Mesorhizobium shangrilense: one gene and its partner. Each later gene encodes a partner of the first gene's protein in a complex. Links are inferred from orthologs where the notes say so. Each region holds a gene or a part of one and is shown in the gene's direction. Other genes may lie near its edges.

The links.
Region 2: the proteins of secA (region 1) and secY are in contact, whole or in part, in a crystal structure (PDB 3DIN), measured with the Thermotoga maritima proteins. The link is inferred for Mesorhizobium shangrilense from one-to-one orthologs. Residues at the interface, in WP_004082002.1 of Thermotoga maritima: Glu261, Ala262, Arg263, Lys300, Ala301, Arg302, Thr303, Ile304, Ile305, Leu323, Tyr324, Asp325, Pro326, Val329, Ser330, Tyr333, Ile336, Lys340, Phe345, Val349, Glu363, Phe364, Tyr374, Ser375, Gly376, Gly377, Glu393, Ile395, Thr482, Ser483; in WP_004081795.1 of Thermotoga maritima: Glu108, Gly109, Glu110, Glu111, Ala236, Glu237, Arg238, Arg239, Ile240, Thr241, Ile242, Gln243, Tyr244, Ala245, Arg246, Arg247, Val248, Thr249, Gly250, Arg251, Arg252, Val253, Tyr254, Gly256, Ala257, Ser258, Thr259, Tyr260, Leu261, Pro262.

The regions. Positions count from the first base shown.
Region 1 is NZ_JAQGPN010000001.1:4,559,278-4,567,863, forward strand. The notes cover bases 3,520-6,804. They hold secA (preprotein translocase subunit SecA), read left to right. Parts: upstream 3,520-3,865; coding sequence 3,866-6,604; downstream 6,605-6,804. Other genes in these bases: PD284_RS22010 (peptidylprolyl isomerase), read right to left, coding at 3,520-3,623. Also shown: PD284_RS21995 ((deoxy)nucleoside triphosphate pyrophosphohydrolase), read right to left, coding at 1-376; PD284_RS22000 (GNAT family N-acetyltransferase), read right to left, coding at 373-1,149; bifunctional glutamate N-acetyltransferase/amino-acid acetyltransferase ArgJ, read right to left, coding at 1,152-2,393; more of PD284_RS22010, read right to left, coding at 2,748-3,519; PD284_RS22020 (oligosaccharide flippase family protein), read left to right, coding at 6,864-8,273; PD284_RS22025 (GNAT family N-acetyltransferase), read left to right, coding at 8,273-8,586. UniProt on the Escherichia coli protein: Required for protein export, interacts with the SecYEG preprotein conducting channel.
Region 2 is NZ_JAQGPN010000001.1:3,818,541-3,826,737, reverse strand. Bases 5,017-7,912 are described here. They hold secY (preprotein translocase subunit SecY), read left to right. Parts: upstream 5,017-5,742; coding sequence 5,743-7,083; downstream 7,084-7,912. Other genes in these bases: rpsM (30S ribosomal protein S13), read left to right, coding at 7,865-7,912; PD284_RS18475 (adenylate kinase), read left to right, coding at 7,080-7,664; rplO (50S ribosomal protein L15), read left to right, coding at 5,116-5,613; rpmD (50S ribosomal protein L30), read left to right, coding at 5,017-5,099. Also shown: rpsC (30S ribosomal protein S3), read left to right, coding at 1-178; rplP (50S ribosomal protein L16), read left to right, coding at 204-617; rpmC (50S ribosomal protein L29), read left to right, coding at 631-831; rpsQ (30S ribosomal protein S17), read left to right, coding at 843-1,085; rplN (50S ribosomal protein L14), read left to right, coding at 1,151-1,519; rplX (50S ribosomal protein L24), read left to right, coding at 1,533-1,847; rplE (50S ribosomal protein L5), read left to right, coding at 1,840-2,400; rpsN (30S ribosomal protein S14), read left to right, coding at 2,428-2,733; rpsH (30S ribosomal protein S8), read left to right, coding at 2,746-3,144; rplF (50S ribosomal protein L6), read left to right, coding at 3,178-3,711; rplR (50S ribosomal protein L18), read left to right, coding at 3,795-4,154; rpsE (30S ribosomal protein S5), read left to right, coding at 4,306-4,875; more of rpmD, read left to right, coding at 4,899-5,016; more of rpsM, read left to right, coding at 7,913-8,197. UniProt on the Escherichia coli protein: The central subunit of the protein translocation channel SecYEG. Consists of two halves formed by TMs 1-5 and 6-10.

The DNA.
Region 1 (8,586 bases):
CGTCGGCCGGCGGCATCGGATAGTTGCGCATGTCGCGCGGGCGCACCCATTTCAGCGCCTGGCCTTCGAGGGGGCGCGGCGTACCCTCGAAGCGCCGGCAGACGTAGAGCGGCATCAAGAGGTGGAACGTCTCGTAGGTGTGGCTGGCGAAGGTGAGCGGAGCGAGGCAGGCGACCTTGGTCTCGATGCCAATCTCTTCGCGCAGCTCGCGGATGAGCGTTTCTTCCGGAGTCTCGCCCGGCTCCACCTTGCCGCCGGGGAACTCCCACATGCCAGCGAGCTGCTTGCCCGGCGGGCGCTGCGCAAGCAGAACGCGCCCATCGGCGTCGACCAGAGCGCATGCAGCAACCAGGAGGAGCTTGCGTTCAGCCCTCATGTCTCGGCCGGCTGGCGATAGTGGTAGCGGTAGAGCTCGGTGAAGCCGAGCGACGCATAGAGCGAACGGGCCCGCTCGTTGCTCGCTTCAACCTGCAGCCACGCGATGCGCGCGCCCCTCAGCCGCGCCCATTTCAGAGCGGAAAGGACGATCCTGCGGGCATAACCCTTGCCGCGCTCGGCTTCGGCGGTGGCAATCTCGAAGAGACCGGCAAGATCGCCGTCCTGAACACAGATGGCGGTGGCCAGGGGTTCGTCATCTTCGCGCTCCAGCGCAAAGAGGCCGGCCTCGGGCTGGATCGCCGTGAGGATGTCGGTGAGGGCCGGCCGCAATATGTTGCTGGCGCCCTGCGCCTTGATCGCCGCCCCGACGAAGCGGGGCACATCCTTCATCGGGATCTGGTCAATGGCCCCGCCGATGAGGCGATCGTCGAGCGGCCGGTGCATGACGAGGGACTCTGCAAGCCAATGCCAGCCGGCGCGGTCGAAATGCACGCTCATGGCATCGCCCGACAGCGGCGACATACGGAAAGTGAGCGTCCTTCCGACGGCGGCGAACTCGCGGCCGGCCCTCTCGATGCGGTCTTCCAGATGGTGCACGTCGCCCGGATCGAGCGGATTGACCGAGTTCAGACGCCGGGCCGGATGTGCCGGCGTCAGGCGAGTCAGCCAGGTTCCGTCGTAGTGGACGTTCGCCGCGGGCCAGGCGCGGAAGCCCGCCGCCTCGAAACGGCGGACGGAGGCAAGTTCCGGCTGTGCAAGCTGGCTAGCCAAACTCAGCTCCGGTAGTCGCCGTTGATCTCGACATAGGCCTTGGTGAGATCGCAGGTCCACACCGTGGCCTTGCCGCGGCCGAGGCCGATATCGGCGCGGATGACGATCTCGTCGCCCTTCATGTATGCGGATGTCGCTTCTTCGGAATAGTCCGGGTCCCGCTCGCCGTCCTTGGCCACACGGATGTCGCCGAACCAGACCGACAGCAGGTCGCGGTCGGCGGGCTCGCCAGCCTTGCCGACCGCCATGACGACGCGGCCCCAGTTGGCGTCCTCGCCAGCGACGGCGGTCTTTACGAGCGGCGAGTTGGCGATCGACAGCGCGATCTTCTTGGCCGAACGGGCGGATTTCGCGCCGGTCACCGTCACCTCGACCTGCTTGCGGGCGCCCTCACCGTCGCGCACGACCTGCAGGGCGAGGTTCTTCAGGATGCGGTTGAGCGCCCGGCGGAACTGCGCGAGCCGCGGGTCCTTCGGATCGGTGATCTTGGCAACGCCGCGCTTCGACGCCGCACCGGTGGCGAAGACCAGCAGCGTGTCGCTGGTCGACGTATCGCTATCGACGGTCACCGCGTTGAACGTGTTCTTGGTGCCGGCGGACAGCATCTGCTGAAGCACCGGAGCGGCGATCGGCGCATCGGTCGCGACGAAGGAGAGCATGGTCGCCATGTCGGGCGCGATCATGCCGGCGCCCTTGGCGATGCCGTTGATGGTCACGTCGGCGTCGCCGAGCTTCACCGTAGCGGTGGCGTATTTGGGATAGGTGTCGGTGGTCATAATGGCCTTTCCGGCCTCACCCCACATCCCTGCATCAGCGGTCTTCGCCATATCCTTCAGCAGATGCGAGAACTTGCCCGCGTCGAGCGGTTCGCCGATGACGCCGGTGGATGCGAGAAACACCTCGCCGGCGTCGCACCCGGCTGCCGCCGCGGCCGCCTTGGCCGTCATCGACGTCGTCTCGCGGCCTTTCTTGCCGGTGAAGGCGTTGGCGTTGCCGGAATTGACGACCAGCATCCGCGCCTTGCCGCCGGACAAGTTCTCCCGGCAGAGATCGACCGGCGCCGAGGGGCATTTCGAGCGCGTGAACACTCCGGCGACCTCGGTGCCCTCGTCGAACACCATCACCAGGAGATCGGTGCGGTTGCGGTACTTGATCCCGGCTTCGGCGGTGGCGATGCGGACGCCGTCCAGCGGCGGGAGCTTTGCGTGTTTCTTCGGCGCGAGCGGGGAGATGGTGGCGGACATGCGGGCCTCGAGGCATTGGGCAGGCTGGATAAGGTCGTTTGCCCGAACGCAGCGAGGCACGCAAGGCACCTCCATCGTTTCCGTGAGACCGGGACACACAAAATGACTGCGCCTCCCCCACCCGGACCTGCGGGTCGGATAAAGAGCTAGCCCGACCGGTGCTTGCCGATCCGATGGATCGCCAGGCCCGTCAACGACCGCGCAATCACTCCCGGCGATCACTCATCGTCGCCAAAAAACGCGAGTACATGCGGGATTTCACCCTGCGCCGGAACGGCAGCGGGCCGGCGTCTCCGCCGGCCCGCATGATTTTCTCTTGTCCGCGGCGCCCAGGAATGGCGCCAGCAAGCGGACTTACTGCTGCGGCTGCTGCGGCTGTTCCTGCTCCACCGCATCAAGCGACTTCTTCAGCTCGGGATCGGTGATGTCGACTTTCGCCGCGGCGCGGAGCTGCTTGGCCAGCGCAAAATACTTCTCGCGCACTAGGGCCCCACGGAACTGCTCCTTCACCTGTTCGAAGGCCGGCGGCTGCTTGGCGCGCTTGTCCTCGACCAGGATGATGTGAAAGCCGAACTGCGACTGCACCGGCTCCTTCGTATAGGAGCCGACTTCGAGCGCGAAGGCAGCCTTCTCGAATTCCGGCACCATCTGGCCCTGACCGAAATAGCCGAGGTCGCCGCCCTGCGCACCCGAACCCGGGTCCGTCGACTTCTCCTTGGCGATGTCCTCGAACTTGGCGCCGCCGTCCAGCTGCTTGACGATCGCGTCCGCCTCTTCCTTCGTCTTCACCAGGATATGACGTGCCTTCACCTCGTTGGCAGGCGGCGTCGCCGCGATCTGCTGGTCATAGAGCGCGCGGATATCCTCGTCGGTGATCTTGGCGGTGATCTCCTTGTCGACCACCTCGCCATGCAGGGCGCGCTCGTTGAGGAGCGCCAGGCGCTTCTGGAACTCCGGATCCTTGTCCAACCCCTTGGCAATCGCCTCGGCGGACATCAGGCGCAGCTCGATGAGAGCCGACAGCGCCGCGGTGCGCCTCTGCTCCTCGGGGAGCTGTGCGAACTGGGGATCGAGCTCGGCCGCGGCCCGCGTGAGGTCGGACTCAGTGATGTTCTGGCCGTTGATGGTGGCGACGACCTTGTCTTCCTGCGCTGCGACGGCATGAAGAGCGGCCAGCGAAAGTCCGAGAGCAAGGCCGAGCGGCCTCAGATGACGCGTTACGAAGGACATGAATGGTCTCCGGTGGGAACTTCAGGCAGCCTTGAAGCATGCCGAAATGTGGCGAAATTCCGCGTTCAACCGCGTGTTCACGCGGCGTTGACATCGGTTCGGGCCCCTCTTATCTGTCCTTCGACTTTGCGTCCAGAAACTATTTCCGGGCGCCTTTGTCGTTCTCTGTCCGCCTCTGGATGCGCTTGGCGGGTTTGGCCGGCGTTCGCGGTCGGCCCTCATTGGGATGAAAGGACCACTGGATGGTCAGCTTCGGCGTTCTTGCTCGCAAAATCTTCGGTTCATCCAACGATCGGCGGGTGAAGGGCATGCGCCCCCGCGTCGAGGCCATCAACGCACTTGAAAGCGAACTCTCGGCGCTGTCCGACGAGCAGTTGAAGGCACGCACCGCGCAATTCCGCGAACAACTCGCCAACGGCACCGAACTCGAGGACCTGTTGATACCCGCCTTCGCCACCGTGCGCGAAGCTTCCAAGCGCGTGCTCGGGCTGAGGCCCTTCGACGTCCAATTGATCGGCGGCATGGTGCTGGACAGCGGCGGCATCGCCGAGATGCGCACCGGCGAGGGCAAGACGCTGGTCGCCACCCTCCCCGTCTATCTCAATGCGCTGACGGCCAACGGCGTGCATGTCGTCACGGTCAACGACTACCTTGCCAAGCGCGACTCCGAGTGGATGGGCCGCCTCTACAGGTTCCTGGGCCTGACGGTCGGCGTCATCGTGCACGGCCTGGACGACGACGAGCGCCGGGCCGCCTACGCCTGCGACGTCACCTACGGCACCAACAACGAGTTCGGCTTCGACTACCTGCGCGACAACATGAAGTATGAGCGCGCGCAGATGGTGCAGCGCGGACACAATTTCGCGATCGTGGACGAGGTCGACTCGATCCTGGTCGACGAGGCGCGCACGCCGCTCATCATTTCCGGCCCGCTCGAGGACCGCTCGGAGATGTACAACACGGTCGACGCCTTCATCACCAAGATCGGGCCGGCCGACTTCGAGGTGGACGAGAAGCAGCGCACCGCGATCTTTACCGAGGAAGGCACGGAAAACGTCGAGAACATGCTGCGTGCGGCCGGGCTGCTGAAGGGCGAGTCGCTCTACGACGTCGAGAACGTCGCCATGGTCCACCACGTCAACAACGCGCTCAAGGCGCACCGCCTGTTCCAGCGCGACAAGGACTACATCGTCAGGAACGGCGAGATCGTCATCATCGACGAGTTCACCGGCCGCATGATGCCGGGACGTCGCTTCTCCGAAGGGCTACACCAGGCGCTCGAGGCCAAGGAGCACGTGCAGATCCAGCCCGAGAACCAGACGCTCGCCTCGATCACCTTCCAGAACTATTTCCGTATGTACAAGAAGCTGGCCGGCATGACCGGCACGGCGGCGACAGAAGCGGAGGAATTCGGCAACATCTACGGCCTCGATGTCACCGAGGTGCCGACCAACCTGCCGGTGCAGCGCATCGACGAGGACGACGAGGTCTATCGCACGGTCGAGGAAAAGTACCGCGCCATCGTCAAGGAGATCCGCGAGGCGCGCGAGAAGGGCCAGCCGATCCTGGTGGGCACCACCTCGATCGAGAAATCCGAGCAGTTGGCCGAGCGCCTGCGCACCGAAGGCTTCTCAGAATTCCAGGTGCTGAACGCCCGCCATCACGAGCAGGAAGCGTCGATCGTAGCGCAGGCCGGCAAGCCGGGCGCCATCACCATCGCCACCAACATGGCCGGCCGCGGCACCGACATCCAGCTCGGCGGCAACGCCGACATGCGCATCGCCGAGGAACTGGCCGAGGTGGAGCCCGGGCCGGAGCGCGACGCGAAGGAACGCGCCATTCGCGAGGACGTCGCGAAACTCAAGGAAAGGGCGCTGGCCGCCGGCGGCCTCTACGTGCTGGCCACCGAGCGCCACGAGTCGCGCCGCATCGACAACCAGCTCCGCGGCCGCTCCGGCCGCCAGGGCGACCCCGGCCGCTCGAAATTCTTCCTGTCGCTGCAGGACGACCTGATGCGCATCTTCGGCTCCGACCGCATGGACGGCATGCTGCAGAAGCTAGGCCTCAAGGAAGACGAGGCGATCACGCACCCGTGGATCAACAAAGCGCTCGAGAAGGCGCAGAAGAAGGTCGAGGCCCGCAACTTCGACATCCGCAAGAACCTGCTGAAGTTCGACGACGTGATGAACGACCAGCGCAAGGTCGTTTTCGAGCAGCGTCTCGACCTGATGGACGGCGAGAGCCTCACCGAGACGGTGACGGAGATGCGCCACGACGTCATCGAGGAGATAGTCGCCAAGCGCATCCCCGAGACGGCCTATGCCGAGCAGTGGGACACCGCGGGGCTGAAGGAGGACGTGCGCAACTTCCTCAATGTGGACCTTCCGATCGAGGAATGGGCAAAGGAAGAGGGCATCGCCGACGAGGAGGTTCGCGACCGCCTGCTGAAGATTTCGGACGATGCGGCGCAGCAGCGCGCCGAGCGCTTCGGGCCGGAGGTGATGGCGTATGTGGAGCGCTCAGTCGTCCTGCAGACGCTGGATCACCTGTGGCGGGAGCATCTGGTCAATCTCGACCACCTGCGTTCTGTCGTCGGCTTCCGCGGCTATGCGCAGCGCGACCCGCTGCAGGAATACAAGCAGGAGGGCTTCGAGCTCTTCCAGGCGATGCTGGTCAACCTGCGCCAGGCGGTGACCTCGCAGCTGATGCGGGTCGAGCTGGTGCGCGAGGCGGCCGACGCGCCGCCGCCGCAGGCGCCGCAGACCTTCGGCCACCATGTCGACGCCACCACCGGCGAGGACGACTTCGGAGAAGGTTTTGGCGACGCCGCGGTGATGACGCGCATCACCGCCGATCACGTCGTTGCGCCCGAGGACCGGGACCCTGCGAACCCGCAGACCTGGGGCAAGGTCGGCCGCAACGAGGCCTGCCCCTGCGGCTCGGGCAAGAAGTTCAAGCACTGCCACGGCGCCTTCGCCTAGCCGCAAAGCTTCCCCCGGCTGGGGCGCAATGCCGCCCCTCCCCGCGCAAATGGCGACGGCTGCCGCGGAAGCAGGCGTGCTGCTCGATCATCCCGACCCAGTCGTTGAGACCGGTCCGGCCTGCGCCGCGCGCCAGAATTTCCGCGCCCGGAACGCGGACGGCGCACTGCAGCCGGCCGAAGGTCCGGAGGCCCTGCCTACACGCCACCGTTTCTTAAAGACTCTCCGATAGGTGAGGCGGGAACAGGGAGTGTATTGCGTGCGATTTTCGGCGGCGACCATGGCCGAGCGCCTCCTGCCGCAGCGCCTGGCGCTGAAGGCCAGGCCGCTTCTCGACAGGGTGGACGCCGTACTGTTCGCCGCCGACGAGCGCGGCGAGGCGGGCCGCTTCTCGGTTATCGCATTCGTCATACGTGTGGTCAGCGCCGTGATCGCCTTCGTGTCGCAGGTGCTCCTGGCGCGCTGGATGGGCAGTTTCGAATACGGCATCTTCGTCCTGGTCTGGACGACGCTGATCATCGCGGGAAATCTCTCCTGCCTCGGCTTCCACACCACGGTCATCCGCTTCATCCCCGAGTTTCGGGCCAAGCGCATGATGGCGGAGCTGCGCGGCGTCATGCTCGCAAGCCGCATGTTCGTGCTGATCGCCTCAACGCTGATTGCGGGCGCCGGCGCGCTCGCCATCTGGCTGCTCGCGCCACGCATCGAGAGCTACTATGTCGTGCCCTTCATCCTGGGCGTCGTCTGCCTGCCGATGATCGCGCTGTCGGACCTGCTGCAGGGCATATCGCGGGCAAACGCCTGGGTCTTCTCGGCGCTGTCGCCGACCTACATCACGCGGCCGCTGCTGATCCTCGCCTTCATGGCGATGGCGCTGATCCTGGGCTACGAGGCAAATGCAGTGACCGCCGTGATCGCCGCCATCCTCGCCACCTATGCTACGACGCTCGTGCAACTGGCGAGCGTCACGTCACGCGTCGACGGCAAGGTGCCGCCGGGTCCGGTGCGTATGGATGTACGCGGCTGGATCGTCGTCTCGCTGCCGATCTTCCTCGTCGAGGGCTTCTTCTTCCTGCTCACCAATGCCGACGTGCTGATGGTCGGCGCCTTCCTGGATCCGGATCGCGTCGCCGTCTACTTCGCCGCGGTCAAGACGCTGGCGCTCGTCCATTTCGTCTATTTCGCGGTGAAGGCGGGCGTCGCCCAACGCTACGCCGCGTTCAGCCACGGCGACCCGGAAGGCCTTGCCGTCTTCGCCCGGGAGACGGTCTCCTGGACCTTCTGGCCGTCGCTTCTCATGGCGGTCGTGGTGATCGTCCTGGGCGAGCCAATGCTGGCGCTGTTCGGCCCCGAGTTCACCGAGGGCTATCCGCTGCTTTTCCTGCTCGTCTGCGGCGTCGTCGCGCGCTCGGCCGTCGGTCCGGCGGAGAGCCTGCTCACCATGAGCGGCCACCAGAACGTCTGCGCCGGCGTCTATGCGCTGACGCTCGCGCTCAACGTGCTGCTGTCGGTGCTGCTGATCCCAGTCCTTGGCCTGTGGGGCGCTGCCATCGCCACCACCGCCTCGATGATCTTCGAGGCGGCCGCCCTTTCCTTCACCGTATGGCGAAAGCTTGGAATAACCATGGTGATCTTCGTCCCGACACCGGCGGCGCGGGAGGCCTGCTGATGGCGGCCATTCCGATCCTTGAAGAATCGAGCGGCAGCGCTTCCGGCGCCATGATCGCCGGGCTTGCGGGGCTGCCCGCCGAGCCGCTCGATCCCGCTCATGTCGAAGTGCTGGAGAGCCGCCAGCCCGAGCGCAAGCTCGCAATCTATGCCGCTTCGGCCGGCTTCGAGCTCGTCGAGGAGCTGGACTATCTGTGCGCGCGCACGATCGAGCCGAACGTGTTCTTCAACCTGCGCTTCCTCGCGCCCGCCATGCCGCGCCTCGAGGACCGCGAGGTGAGGCTTGCGGTCATCCGCGACGGGGACGAGTTCAA
Region 2 (8,197 bases), 740 kb from region 1 along the record:
TGTGGACTACGGTACCGCCGAAGCGCAGACGGCCTATGGCATCTGCGGCGTCAAGGTCTGGGTGTTCAAGGGCGAGATCCTTGAGCACGATCCGATGGCTTCGGAGCGCCGCGCGACCGAAGGCGAGCATTCGCACCAGGGCGAACGCGAACGCGGCCGCCGTCGCGAAAACGCCTGAGCATTGAGGATTTGGAGTAAGGACGATGTTGCAGCCTAAGCGCACAAAGTTCCGCAAGCAGTTCAAGGGCCGCATCCACGGCGCCGCCAAGGGCGGCACCAACCTTGACTTCGGCGGCTTCGGACTGAAGGCATTGGAACCGAACCGCGTGACGGCTCGTGAGATCGAGGCGGCTCGCCGGGCGATCACCCGCGAGATGAAGCGCCAGGGTCGCGTGTGGATCCGTATTTTCCCGGATCTGCCGGTGACCTCGAAGCCCACCGAAGTCCGCATGGGCAAGGGTAAGGGCGCAGTTGATTACTGGGCGGCGCGCGTCAAGCCGGGCCGCGTGATGTTCGAGATCGACGGGGTCGACGAGACGACGGCTCGCGAGGCTCTGCGCCTCGGCGCCGCCAAGCTCTCGGTCAGGACGCGCTTCATCCAGCGCATCGCGGAATAGGAAGGTTTTGATCATGAAAGCTTCAGATATCAGGACCAAGACCCCGGACCAGCTCAACGACGACCTGGGGAGCCTCAAGAAGGAGCAGTTCAACCTGCGCTTCCAGAAGGCGACGGGTCAGCTCGAGAAGACAGGGCGCGTGAAGCAGGTCCGCCGGGACATCGCGCGCATCAAGACCATCGCCGCTGAAAAAGCGGCCGGCAAGAAGGCATAAGGACAACAACGATGCCAAAGCGCGTTTTGCAGGGCACGGTCGTCAGCGACAAGAACGACAAGACCGTGGTGGTCAAGGTGGAGCGTCGCTTCACGCACCCGGTCATGAAGAAGGTCGTCCGCATGACCAAGAAGTACAAGGCGCATGACGAGAGCAATGCGCACAAGGTCGGCGACATGGTCTTCATCGAAGAGTCGAAGCCGATTTCGAAGGATAAACGCTGGGTCGTCATTACCGAAGCCCAGGCGCAATAACAGAGTTTGGACAGCCGGGGAGGGCGATAGAACACCTCCCGGAATGAATAAGAAGGCGGCCAGTCATGATTCAGATGCAAACAAACCTCGACGTCGCGGACAATTCCGGCGCCCGTCGTGTCATGTGCATCAAGGTGCTGGGCGGTTCGAAGCGGAAGTACGCCTCGGTCGGCGACATCATCGTCGTGTCGATCAAGGACGCCATTCCGCGCGGCCGCGTGAAGAAGGGCGACGTGATGAAGGCGGTCGTGGTGCGCACGGCCAAGGACATCCGCCGCCCGGACGGCAGCGTGATCCGTTTCGACAAGAACGCAGCCGTTCTCGTCGATAACAAGAAAGAGCCGATCGGCACGCGTATCTTCGGCCCGGTTCCGCGCGAGCTTCGCGCCAAGAACCACATGAAGATCATCTCGCTCGCGCCGGAAGTGCTGTAAGGAGCCGGTTGAAATGCAGAAGATTCGTAAAGGCGACAAGGTCGTCGTCCTGGCCGGCAAGGACAAGGGCCGCACCGGAGAGGTGCTGTCCGTGCAGCCGAAGGACGACACCGCCATCGTGCGCGGCGTGAACCAGATCCGCCGCCATCAGAAGCAGACGCAGTCCCAGGAAGGCGGCATCATCACCAAGGAAGCGCCGATCCATCTGTCCAACCTCGCGATCGCCGACCCCAAGGACGGCAAGCCGACCCGCGTCGGGTTCCGCGTCGAGACGGACGGCAAGAAGGTGCGCGTCGCCAAGCGCTCGGGAGAAGTCATCAATGGCTAAGGCAGCTGAATACACGCCGCGGCTCAAGAAGGTCTACAACGAGACCATCCGCAAGACGCTGCAGGAGCAGTTCAAGTACGACAACGAGATGCAGATTCCGCGCATCGACAAGATCGTGCTGAACATGGGTGTCGGTGAGTCCACCGGCGATTCCAAGAAGCCCTCGATTGCGGCCGAAGACCTGGCGCTGATCGCCGGCCAGAAGCCGGTCATCACCCGTGCGCGCAATTCGATCGCCGGCTTCAAGCTTCGCGAGAACATGCCGATCGGCACGAAGGTTACGCTGCGCAAGGAGCGCATGTACGAGTTCATGGATCGCCTCGTGAACATCGCGCTGCCGCGCGTTCGCGACTTCCGTGGCTTGAACCCGAAGAGCTTTGACGGCCGTGGCAACTACGCCATGGGCATCAAGGAGCACATCGTGTTCCCGGAGATCAACTACGACAAGGTTGATCAGATCTGGGGCATGGACATCATCGTTTGTACGACTGCCAAGACGGACGACGAGGCCAGGGCGCTGCTCAAGGCCTTCAACTTCCCCTTCCGGCAGTAACGGCAGCGATCAGAGGATTTTTGAGAAATGGCAAAGACCAGCTCAGTCGAGAAGAACAATCGTCGGCGCAAGCTGGTCGATCAGTACGCCGCGAAGCGCAAGGCGCTCAAGGACGTGGTGATGGACCAGTCGAAGCCGCTCGAGGAGCGTTTCCGCGCACAGCTGAAGCTCAGCGAACTGCCGCGTAACTCGTCGAAGACCCGTATCCGCAACCGCTGCGAAGTCACCGGTCGTCCGCGGGCCGTGTATCGCAAGCTGAAGATGTCGCGCGTTGCACTGCGCGAGCTCGGCAACAACGGCCTGATCCCGGGCCTGGTCAAGTCGAGCTGGTAAGGAGGGCATGATATGTCAGTGAATGATCCTCTGGGCGATATGCTCACGCGCATTCGTAACGCCATCGGCCGCAAGAAGACGAAGGTGTCCACTCCGGCCTCGCGCCTGCGTGCCCGCGTTCTCGAGGTGCTGAAGACCGAAGGCTACATCCGCGATTACAGCCAGACCGATTTCGAGAACGGCAAGTCTGAGATCGAGATCGAGCTCAAGTATTTCGACGGCGTTCCGGTGATCCGCGAGATCGCCCGCGTCTCGAAGCCGGGCCGCCGCGTCTACGTGTCGGTGAAGTCGATCCCGCAGGTCGCCAACGGCCTCGGCATTTCGATTCTGTCGACGCCGAAGGGCGTGATGGCTGATCATGAAGCCCGTGAACAGAATGTCGGCGGAGAGATCCTCTGCCAGATATTCTGATCTGACGGCGGCTAGAAGATAGAGGAGACAACGATGTCTCGTATTGGCAAGAAACCCGTCGCCGTCCCGGCAGGCGTCACCGCCGCGGTCAATGGTCAGACGGTGACTGCGAAGGGCCCGAAGGGCGAACTCAAGTTCGTGGTGAACGAGGAAGTCCTGGTCAAGCTGGAAGACGGCCATATCGCCGTCGAGCCTCGCGACCAGTCGAAGGATGCGCGTTCGAAGTGGGGCATGTCCCGCACCCAGATCGAGAACATCCTGACGGGCGTGAAGGACGGCTTCGAGCGCAAGCTCGAGATCACCGGCGTCGGCTATCGTGCAGCGATGCAGGGCAAGAACCTGCAGCTCGCGCTCGGCTTCAGCCACGACGTGGTCTACCAGACGCCGGAAGGCATCACGATCGTCACGCCGAAGCCGACCGAGATCACTATCTCGGGCATCGACAGGCAGCAGGTTGGCCAGGTCGCGGCCGAGATCCGCAAGTATCGCGGTCCCGAGCCCTACAAGGGCAAGGGCGTGCGCTACGCGGGCGAGAAGATCTTCCGCAAGGAAGGCAAGAAGAAGTAACGCCACGGATGGCGGTCGCGGGAAGCGCATACCGGCTTACCGCATATGGCCGCCGCCGTCTTACAAGGCAGGGAATACCGGCTATGGCCAACAAGCAAGCTACCCAGAAGCGCGCCGAGCGCGTTCGTCGCCAGTTGAAGAAGGTCGCAGGCGATCGCCCGCGTCTTTCGGTGCACCGCTCATCGAAGCACATCTACGCCCAGATCATCGACGACGCGAATGGCCACACTCTGGCTGCCGCGTCGACGCTCGAGAAGGACCTCAAGGGTTCGCTGAAGACCGGCGCCGATTCCGCGGCTGCTGCTGCCATCGGTAAGCTGGTCGCCGAGCGCGCCGTCAAGGCCGGTGTGAAGGTAGTCGTGTTCGACCGCGGCGCCTACATCTACCACGGCCGCGTCAAGGCGCTGGCTGAGGCTGCCCGCGAAGCCGGTCTGAGCTTCTAAGGCCAGCACCGTTTCGAATGCCCGCTGCAAAAAGGGGCTGACATTCGGAAACGGATCGTGCAAAAGGCGCGAGATTTCGCCGCCGGCGTTCTCCAAAAGGGCGCCGGCATTTCAGCAACCCGTGCTTCCGGAAAAGAACAAGGACTAGGATATGGCACAGGAACGTAGGGACGGCGGCCGCGAGCGCAGCCGTGACCGGGAAGAGCGCGACAGCGAATTCGTCGACAAGCTCGTCCACATCAATCGCGTCGCCAAGGTCGTCAAGGGTGGTCGCCGCTTCGGCTTCGCCGCGCTTGTCGTGGTGGGCGACCAGAAGGGCCGCGTGGGCTTTGGTCATGGTAAGGCGCGCGAAGTGCCGGAAGCCATCCGCAAGGCGACCGAGGCTGCCAAGCGCGATCTGATCTTCGTGCCGCTCCGTTCAGGACGTACGCTGCATCACGACGTGGCTGGGCGCTGGGGCGCCGGCAAGGTTCTGCTGCGCGCTGCGAAGCCGGGTACCGGCATCATCGCGGGCGGCCCGATGCGCGCTGTCTTCGAAACGCTCGGCATGCACGACGTCGTCGCCAAGTCGATGGGCTCGTCGAACCCGTACAACATGGTTCGCGCTACCTTCGACGCGCTGAAGAGCCAGCTGCATCCGAAGGATGTGGCCGCGCAGCGCGGCATCAAGTATTCGACGCTTCAGGCTCGCCGCGGCTCCGCCGTTGCGGCTGACGAATAGTCGCTGACCAGGGGATCAAAACCATGGCCAAGAAAGCAGCAGCCAAGACGGTCACCGTCGAGCAGATCGGCAGTCCGATCCGTCGGCCGAAGGAACAGCGCGCGACGCTGGTGGGCCTCGGCCTCAACAAGTTGCATCGCCGCAGCACGCTGGAAGATACCCCGGCGGTGCGCGGCATGATCAACTCGGTGCAGCATCTCGTTCGCGTCGTCGACGAGAAGTAGGCGCAGGAGAATTGTCATGAAACTCAACGAACTGCGCGAGAATGAAGGTGCGACCAAGTCGCGCAAGCGGGTAGGGCGTGGCATCGGTTCGGGCTCCGGCAAGACCGGCGGCCGCGGTGTGAAGGGCCAGAAGTCCCGTTCGGGCGTGGCCATCAACGGCTTCGAGGGTGGCCAGATGCCGCTCTATCGGCGCCTGCCGAAGCGCGGCTTCAAGAACCCGTTCTCGAAGGACTTCAACTCGGTTTCGCTCGCCCGCATCCAGGCGGCGATCGACGCCAAGAAACTGGATCCCAAAGAGACGGTCGATGCGGCTGCGCTGATCAAGGCCGGCGTGATTCGCCGCGCCAAGGACGGCGTGCGCCTCTTGGGCGGCGAGGGCGAGTTCAGCGCCAAGCTCAGCTTCGACATTGCCGGCGCTTCCAAGTCGGCTGTGGAAATGGTCGAGAAGGCGGGCGGCTCGGTAAAGCTTCCCGAGCAGGCTGAGCCCCAGCCCAAGGCCAAGAAGTCGAAGTAACCTTTGAACTATCAGGCGGCGGACACAGTCCGCCGCTTGCATGTTTGACGCCCGGAGCCTATTTCGTGCTTCGGTGATGCGCGACCTGCCGGCCCTGGCTCCTCAGCGCGATTCAGCGGAGAATCCTGTATGGCATCGGCTGCCGAACAACTTGCCGCCAATCTGAACTTCGCTGCCTTCGCGAAGGCGGAAGATCTCAAGAAGCGTATCTGGTTTACGCTTGGCGCGCTGCTCGTCTATCGTCTCGGTACGTACATTCCTCTGCCCGGGATCAATCCCGACGCTTTCGCGCAGGCCTTCCAGGGCCAGGCCGGCGGCGTGCTTGGCATGTTCAACATGTTCGCGGGCGGCGCCGTGGAGCGCATGGCGATCTTCGCGCTCGGCATCATGCCGTACATTTCCGCCTCCATCATCATGCAGCTGATGACGTCGGTCGTGCCGTCGCTCGAGGCGCTGAAGAAGGAAGGCGAGCAGGGCCGCAAGGTCATCAACCAGTACACCCGCTATGGCACCGTGCTTCTCGCTCTGGTCCAGGCCTACGGCATTGCCGTCGGTCTGGAGAGCGGCAACGGCATCGTGACCGATCCGGGCTTGTTCTTCCGCGTCTCCGCGGTGATCACGCTGGTTGGTGGGACGATGTTTCTGATGTGGCTGGGTGAGCAGATCACCGCCCGCGGCATCGGTAACGGCATCTCCCTCATCATTTTCGCCGGCATCGTCGCCGGCCTGCCGTCGGCGATCGGTGGAACTCTGGAGCTCGGCCGCACGGGAGCGCTGTCGACCGGGCTCATCCTGGCGATCATCGTTCTGGCGATCGTCGTCATCGCCCTGATCGTCTTCTTCGAGCGTGCGCAGCGCCGGCTTCTGATCCAGTATCCGAAGCGTCAGATCGGCAACCGCATGTTCCAGGGGGATACCTCGCATCTCCCCCTCAAGCTCAACACGTCGGGCGTCATTCCGCCGATCTTCGCGTCTTCGCTGCTATTGCTGCCCGCGACCCTTGCCGGCTTCTCGAATGCCGAGACGCTGCCGTCCTGGGCGAACGTGGTGCTGGCTGCGCTCGGCCACGGTCAGCCGCTCTATATGTTCTTCTACGCGGCGATGATCGTCTTCTTCGCGTTCTTCTATACGGCGATCGTCTTCAATCCGAAGGACACGGCCGACCAGCTGAAGAAGCATTCTGGCTTCATTCCCGGCTATCGCCCGGGTGAGCGGACGGCCGAGTACATCGACTATGTGTTGACGCGCATCACGGTCGTCGGCGCGATCTATCTGGTCCTGGTCTGCCTGCTGCCGGAATTCCTGATCTCGGCGACCGGCGTACCTTTCTACCTTGGTGGCACTTCGCTTCTCATCGTCGTCAGTGTAACGCTCGACACCGTTGCCCAGATTCAGGGCCACCTGATCGCCCATCAATATGAAGGGCTGATCAAGAAGTCGAAGCTCCGGGGAGGGAAGAGGGGACGATGAGGCTGATTCTGCTTGGGCCGCCGGGGGCAGGCAAGGGAACGCAAGCACAAAGACTGGTCGAGAAATACGGCATTCCGCAACTCTCCACGGGTGACATGCTGCGGGCCGCAGTGGCCGCGCAGACGGCCGTCGGGGTGAAGGCCAAGGCGGTGATGGATGCCGGCGAACTGGTCTCCGACGCAATCGTCAACGCGATTGTTGCCGAGCGTATCGATCAACCAGATTGCGCGAACGGCTTCATCCTCGACGGCTATCCGCGCACGCTTGCGCAGGCCGATGCGGTGGAGGCGATGCTCGCCGAGCGCGGCGAGAAGCTCGATGCGGTCGTCGAACTGGTGGTCGACGACAAGGTCCTGGTCGGACGCATCGTCAATCGTGCCGAGCAGGCCAAGGCCGCCGGGCAGCCCGTGCGCAAGGACGACAATCCTGAGGTTTTCGAGGAGCGCCTGCGTGAGTATTACAAGAAGACCGCGCCGCTGATCGGGTACTATTACGCCCACCGCGCCTTGAAGAGCATAGATGGTATGGCCGACATGGACACCGTGACGGCAGAGATCGAGAAGATCCTCGCCGCCGTCTGATCTCGCCACGGCATACGGCGCTGTCAGGAAAAACTTGACAAGCGGTGAACATTCAACTACCGGCGGCCGGTCTTTCATTCAGAGGCATGGCCGACGCGCCGCTTGGCATTTGATTGGAAACACCCGCAAGGGCCGGCCTCCACCGGACGCGGGTCAACACGAAAACGCCGGTCGAACCGGCTTACATGGAGAAGGTGAAGATGGCTCGTATAGCCGGCGTAAACATTCCGACCAACAAGCGCGTGATCATCGCGCTTCAGTACATCCACGGCATTGGCGCGAAGTTCGCCAAGGAGATCACCGAGAAGGTCGGTATCCCGGCGGAGCGCCGTGTGCACCAGCTGACCGACGCCGAGGTGCTGCAGATCCGTGAAGCGATCGACCGCGACTACCAGGTCGAAGGCGACCTGCGCCGCGAAGTTTCGATGAACATCAAGCGCCTGATGGACCTCGGCTGCTATCGCGGTCTGCGTCATCGCCGCTCGCTGCCGGTCCGCGGTCAGCGCACGCATACCAATGCGCGCACCCGCAAG